One region of the Arthrobacter sp. AB6 genome, then DNA from elsewhere that is predicted to be linked to it. Evidence: riboswitches for the same ligand, from Rfam matches in the RefSeq annotation. Region 1 holds a riboswitch; the other holds the start of a gene.
What was found. A riboswitch is a leader RNA that binds a small molecule or an ion and turns the genes downstream of it on or off. The one in region 1 is predicted to bind glycine.
Positions count from the first base shown of each region.

Region 2: another riboswitch for glycine. It lies ahead of gcvP (aminomethyl-transferring glycine dehydrogenase); the one in region 1 lies ahead of gcvP (aminomethyl-transferring glycine dehydrogenase).

Region 1 is NZ_JAUZVL010000037.1:3,105-6,505, forward strand. Features, by position in the region: gene gcvP (aminomethyl-transferring glycine dehydrogenase) at 1-1,349, opposite strand, end outside; glycine riboswitch at 1,527-1,625, opposite strand; gene Q9R30_RS18980 (Dps family protein) at 1,836-2,315, opposite strand; gene Q9R30_RS18985 (APC family permease) at 2,537-3,401, shown strand, end outside.
Region 2 is NZ_JAUZVL010000003.1:4,485-7,885, forward strand. Features, by position in the region: gene gcvP (aminomethyl-transferring glycine dehydrogenase) at 1-1,704, opposite strand, end outside; glycine riboswitch at 1,865-1,962, opposite strand; gene Q9R30_RS02765 (SRPBCC domain-containing protein) at 2,088-2,501, opposite strand; gene Q9R30_RS02770 (hypothetical protein) at 2,567-2,866, opposite strand; gene Q9R30_RS02775 (VOC family protein) at 2,948-3,307, shown strand; gene Q9R30_RS02780 (S8 family serine peptidase) at 3,285-3,401, opposite strand, start outside.

The DNA.
Region 1 (3,401 bases):
GATGTTGTCGTTTCATCGGTGGAGAAGCCCACCGTGTCCGCGTCGATGCTGCGCAGGTTGATGCCCGTGGCTTCGGCGGCAGCGACGATCCCGGCAGCCTTGCCCGGCACGGAGACGGTGACGGTGTCGAAGAAGCTCGTGTGCAGCACGTCCAAACCGGCGGCCCTGAGGGACGCGGCCAGCATCTTTGCGTGGGAGTGCGCGGCCTGGGCGATCGCCTTCAGGCCCTCCGGGCCGTGGTACACGGCGTACATCGAGGCCACGATGGCCAGCAGCGCCTGGGCGGTGCAGATGTTGGACGTGGCCTTCTCGCGGCGGATGTGCTGCTCGCGGGTCTGGAGGGCCAGCCGGTAGGCGGGAAAGCCGGCGTTGTCCTTCGATACACCGACAAGGCGGCCCGGCATGGAGCGCTCGAGGCCCTTCTGCACAGCCATGTAGGCCGCGTGGGGGCCGCCGTAGAACAGCGGGACGCCGAAGCGCTGGGCCGAGCCGACGGCGATGTCCGCGCCCTGCTCGCCGGGAGGGGTGATGAGGGTGAGGGCCAGGAGGTCGGCGGCCACGGTAACCAGCGCGCCGCGGCTCTTGGCGTCGGCAATCACTGCGGCGTGGTCGAAGACGCGGCCGGAAGCGCCGGGCTGCTGCAGCACCACGCCATTGATGGCACCGTCGGGCAGGCCGCTGGAAAGGTCGGCCACTTCCACCTCGAAGCCGAGCGCTTCTGCCCTGCCCTTGACGATGGCGATGGTCTGCGGCAGGCAGTCCGCGTCAAGGACGGTCTTGCCGTCCCGGGCATCTGCGTTCTTATTGGCCCGGCGCATCATCAGCACTGCCTCGGCCACTGCGGTGGCTTCGTCCAGCAGGGATGCATTGGCGATGGGCAGAGCCACGAGGTCCTGGACCATGGTCTGGAAGTTCAGCAACGCTTCGAGGCGGCCCTGGGAAATCTCGGGCTGGTAGGGCGTGTACGCGGTGTACCAGGCAGGGCCCTCAAGGATGTTGCGGCGGATCACCGGCGGCGTCACGGTGTCGTAGTAGCCTTGGCCGATCATCTGCACGGCAGTCTTGTTCCTGGCGGCCAGCCGGCGCAGTTCAGCCAGCACCTCCACTTCGCTCAGGGCGGCCGACAGTTCCAGCGCGGAGTCCTGCCGGATGTCCTTGGGGACGGCGGCATCAACCAGCGCGTCCACGGTGTCGTAACCCACGGCCTTGAGCATGGTTTCGACGTCGGCCTGGCGCCTTGCGCCGATGTGCCGGTCAACAAAGGTGGCGGCAGAAGCGGGTTCGGCAGTTGCCTGGGTGGCAGTGGCCGGAACGGCGGAGGCCGGAGATACAGTCACGAGGAACTCCATAACTAAGGCGGCGCAGGGTACGCCACATCGATTCGGGTCCTCCCCGCTCTGTATCTGGACCTGAGAGTTTCCGCGTTGCCTGAACACGCGGGCACCGCTTGCACCGTCGGTGAGCACAACAGCCAAGATCCGGGGACCGGACCTCGAAGCGGACGCCGTGCTGCTTTCCAGAGGTGCCTCGCCGCGGCGGTACATGGGCCTGTGAGATTCCTGGGGAGGTATTGCTCCTACGGCGCCTGCTTGTACCTTCTGGCAGAACTCTCCCGCCGCAGATCAAAGGCTATTCATTTGGGTTGTCTTTGCGCACCGGTAACGGCCCGCACACAGCCCAATTCTCCTATGCCGCGGGCCCGGGGGCAAATGTCAGCCAGCCCCGCAGCCGCTCCAGAGATGGCACCGTGACCGCAGCCTGGGAACAGGCTGAAAACGGCGCCCGGCGCCGGACAGTACGCCCGGCGCCGGGTGCTTGGCCTGGGCCAGGCGTGGCTACTTGGAGTCGGGGGCAGTAACGCTCGCGGTGGGCTTCATGGTTTCGGCGTTGACCATCCAGGCGAACTGCTCCAGCTTGGCGATGAACTCGTGCAGCAGGTCCGCGGTGGTGGGATCCTCTTCATCCACCTCATCGTGAACCTTGCGCATGGTGCCAACGGCGGCCTCAAGGGCGGCCACGATCCGCTCGATCGCGTCCTTGGTGCTGATCAGGCCTTCCGGGAACTGGGCCAGGCTGGTGGACCCGGCCACGGTGGAGCTGCGGCCATCCGGCAGGGCGTGGAGGGCCCGCATCCGCTCGGCGGTGTCGTCGGCGAACTGGCGGGCAGCGTCAACGATCTCATCCAGTTGCAGGTGCAGGTCGCGGAAGTTGGTTCCCACAATGTTCCAGTGTGCCTGCTTGCCTTGGATGTGCAGTTCGATCAGGTCGGCGAGCACGGCCTGCAGGTTGTTGGTCAGTGTCGGTGAAGCTTTCATGCATCCTCCTCAATTGGTCCAGTAAGCCCGACGCTACCAGCACCAGCCGGCACGGCGGAGGGCCGGCAGGGAATTTCTCAGTGAGCTTACTAAATCCCTCACATCCGAAATAAAAGAACAGCGTTCATTATTTTCCTTGCTTCCAGGACCGTGTATCGACATACTAAATGAACGCCATTCATATAGTGACCGCCGTCTCAACTTCTCCAGAAAGTGGTGCCATGACCGAGACCATCCGCACCAGCACATCCGCCCATGGTTCCGGGAGTGCCTCGCCGGCAACCGCAGGCACCAGCCCCAAGGGACTGAAGGGCGGTCAGCTGGGACTCCTCGCCGTCGTCGTCCTGGGGATTTCCACCATCGCCCCGGCCTATACGCTGACCAGCGCCCTTGGCCCCACGGTCAATGAAGCCGGGCTCCAACTGCCCGTCATCTTCCTGATCGGTTTCATCCCCATGATCCTGGTCTCCCTCGCCTACCGGGAACTCAACGCCGATTCCCCGGACAGCGGCACCACCTTCACCTGGGTTACCAAGGCCTTCGGCCCGTGGGTTGGCTGGATGGGCGGGTGGGGCCTGCTGGCGGCCAACATCATTGTGCTCTCCAACCTCGCGGGAGTCGCCGTCGACTTCTTCTATCTTTTCCTTTCGCAGCTGACGGGCTCGCCGGAGCTCGCCGGGCTGGCGGCAAACAAGGCAGTGAACGTGCTGACCTGCTTTGTGTTTGTGGCCCTGGCCGTCTGGGTCAGCTACCGCGGCCTCCACACCACCAAGCTGGTGCAGTACTGCCTGGTGGGATTCCAGCTGGTTGTCCTGGGCCTCTTTGTTGGCATGGCCTTTGCCAACTGGTCAGCCTCTGACACTGCCATCCCGTTCAGCTGGGAGTGGTTCGACGTCACCAGGATCGAGACCTTCGGGCAGATCGCTGCAGGCATCTCACTGTCCATTTTTGTGTACTGGGGCTGGGACGTCTGCCTGACCGTCAATGAGGAAACGTCCAACGGCAAGAGGACGGCGGGCCTGGCCGGGACCCTGACTGCCGTGATCGTCCTGGCGATCTACCTGACGGTGAGCATCGCCACCATGA
Region 2 (3,401 bases), on a different contig from region 1:
GGCGAGTTCGCCCTGGGAGCCGGCGTTGGGCTGGATGGACACCTGGTCGTAGCCCGTGATTTCGGCAAGGTCGGCTTCCAGGCCCGCAATCAGTTCACGCCAGCCGGCAGTCTGGGAGTCCGGGGCGAACGGGTGGATGGACGCGAACTCCGGCCAGGAAATGGCCTCCATCTCGGCGGTGGCGTTGAGCTTCATGGTGCAGGAGCCCAGCGGGATCATGGTGCGGTCCAGTGCCAAGTCCCGGTCGGAGAGGCGGCGGATGTAGCGCAGCAGCTGGGTCTCGGAACGGTGCGTGTTGAACACCGGGTGCTGCAGGTAGCTGGAGGTGCGCAGCACCGATTCGGGCAGCTCGAAGCCCTCACCGGACACAACCGGACCGGCGCCAAAGGCGACGGCAACCGCGGCGAGGACCTCCGGCGTCGTGGTTTCATCAACGGACACGCCAACGGTGTCCGCGTCGATGAGGCGCAGGTTGATGCCGCGGGCTTCGGCGGCGGTGATCACCTTGGCGGACTTGCCGGGAACACTGACCGTGAGGGTGTCGAAGAAGGTGTCGGACACCAGTTCGCGGCCGGCGGTCTTCAGCGTGGCGGCTAGGGCGCGGGCGTTGTTGTGGACGGTTTCGGCGATCGCCTTCAGGCCGTCGGGGCCGTGGTAGACGGCGTAGAAGGACGAGACGATGGCCAGCAGCGCCTGGGCTGTGCAGATGTTGGACGTGGCCTTCTCGCGGCGGATGTGCTGCTCGCGGGTCTGCAGGGCAAGGCGGTAGGCCGGGACACCGGCGTTGTCCTTGGAGACGCCGACGATGCGGCCGGGGAGGGTGCGTTCCATGCCGTCGCGGACAGCCATATAGGCGGCGTGCGGTCCCCCAAAGAACAGCGGCACGCCGAAGCGCTGGGTGGAGCCGACGGCGATGTCGGCGCCCTGCTCGCCCGGCGGGGTGATGAGGGTGAGCGCCAGGAGGTCGGCGGCGACCGTGACCAGGGCGCCGCGGTCCTTGGCTTCGGCGATGACGGCGGACTGGTCCCAGACGCGGCCGGAGACGCCGGGCTGCTGGAGGACGACGCCGTTGATGTCGCCCTCGGGCAGGCCGTTCGTGAGGTCGGCGATTTCCACCTCGAAGCCGAGGGCCTCGGCGCGGCCCAGCACAATGGCGATGGTCTGCGGCAGGAGGTCGGCGTCCAGGACGGTCTTGCCGTCCTTCGCAGTCTTGGACTTGTTGGCGCGGCGCATCAGCAGCACGGCCTCTGCGACGGCGGTTGCTTCGTCGAGGAGGGAGGCGTTGGCCACCGGGAGCGCGGTAAGGTCCTGGACCATGGTCTGGAAGTTCAGCAGCGCTTCGAGCCGGCCCTGCGAAATCTCGGGCTGGTACGGGGTGTAGGCGGTGTACCAGGCGGGGGCTTCAAGGATGTTGCGGCGGATCACCGGCGGGGTCACGGTGTCGTAGTAGCCCTGGCCGATCATCTGCACGGCCATCTTGTTCTTGCCGGCCAGCTTGCGGAGCTCGGCGAGGACCTGGACTTCGCTGAGGGCGCCCTCAAGGGTGAGCGGCTTGTCCTGGCGGATGGAATCCGGAACCGCGCTGTCCGCCAGGCCGTCAAGGGTGTCGTAGCCGACGGCCTTGAGCATGGTGTCGATGTCGGACTGGCGGCGCGCGCCGATATGGCGGTCTGCGAAGGTGGTTGGGGACGAGTGAACCGTCATGAGAGGAACTCCATAATTCAGGTGGCAAACGGTGCCACTTCGATTCGGGTTCCTCCCCGCTCTGTATTGGACCTGAGAGTTTTGCGTTGCCCTGCCGTTCAGCGGGGCGCCACTTGCACCGTCGGTGAGCCCGGTTGCCCGGACTGCTTTCCAGAGTTGCCTTGCCGCGGCGGTACGTGGGCCTGAGAGATTCCTGGGGAGGATTTGCTCCTACGGCGCCTGCAGAACGTACCGGCAGGACTCTCCCGCCGCAGATCATAAGCACGTGCCACTGGTCGGTGACACGGCTCACACCATACAGGTTTTCGGGGCGGGATGCAAAATCCGTGCCCCTTCGAGGAGGACGCACGACGGCGGGACGCGCCCGCCGTCGTGCGCCTCCTTCAGCGTCTGGAGAAGCCGGCGAGGACTCCGTCGATCTGCGCCAGCAGGCCGGGCCAGCCGCTGCCCATGCCCTCAAAGGCCTGCCTGCCCATGGGGGTGTCCAGGCGGAAACCGGCGTGTTCGTGGTGGAGGACCGTGCCGCCGTCCACCGGCTCAAGCCGCCATGTGATGGTGGTGTCCAGGACGCCCTCCGAGAAGAGGAATGTGATGGATTTGCCGGGGTTTACGGTGAGGACTTCGCACTGCTGCTGGCCCCAGGAGCCCATGTCCAAGGTGAAGCGGTGGCCGGCGACCGGCGCGATGTCGCCCGGCGCCCACCACCTGGCCAGCAGCTCGGGTGTGGTCAGGGCGGCCCACACAGAGTCCGCGGGGTGCGCGAAGCGGCGTTCGAGCCGGATGGCGTTCTCGGTCATGACGGTTTCTCCTCGTCCAGAAGTTCTGCCAGCGCGTCGAGGCGCCGGTTCCAATGTGTGCTTCTTCAGCGCGCGGCCTTTTTGCCGATCCGATATCCAGCCCAGAATGCCAGGACGAGCAGCCCGACGACGGCCATTGCCAGCCCCAGTTGTGTTCCTTGGGTGACGAAGGCAATGCCGCTGCCGGTGAAAAGCTGGTTGCCCAGCGGCGCGTAGGCGAACCAGCCGAAGCTGGCGTTCGCGTTGCTCCATGCGACGAGGCCGCCTGCCATTACCGCCGCGAGGCCGGCAATGGGCACGACGGCGGCAAGGACCCGGGCAGGTGGCGGAATTTTGCGGTCCTCAGGTGCGTTGTTGTTCCCCATGCAGGCGAGTCTAGCGGGGCAGCCCTCGACTTCCGGCTCCGGGGCAGGACAGGTTCCGTGAATCGGGTTTAGGCTGGGCGGATGTTGAGCATCGGCAGCACCGTCCTCGGCGTCAACGACCTGGCCCGCGCCACCGCCTTCTGGCACGCCGCCCTCGGCTACGTCCCGCAGGAGCCAGGGGACGAAACGTGGGTAATCCTGGTGCCGGGATCAGGCCCCGGAGCGCAGCTTGCACTCATGCTGAGCGAAACGCCGGTCCAGGAGCACCCCCGCATTCACCTGGACCTGTATGCGGACGATCAGGACGCCGAGTTGGAACGTCTGGTTTCACTGGGCGCCCAGTACGTCGACTGGGACCTGTATCCGGAGGACCCCGATTTCGTGGTCCTCGCCGACCCCGACGGCAACAGGTTCTGCGTCATCGACAAAAGTCCGCGTTAGCCCCGCGAGGTTGCATTGCCAGCCGCCTTGAATGGCTAAATCTCCTGGTTGCATATGTAAAAGCCGAACCACAGAGCAGTAAGCCGGCAGCGAT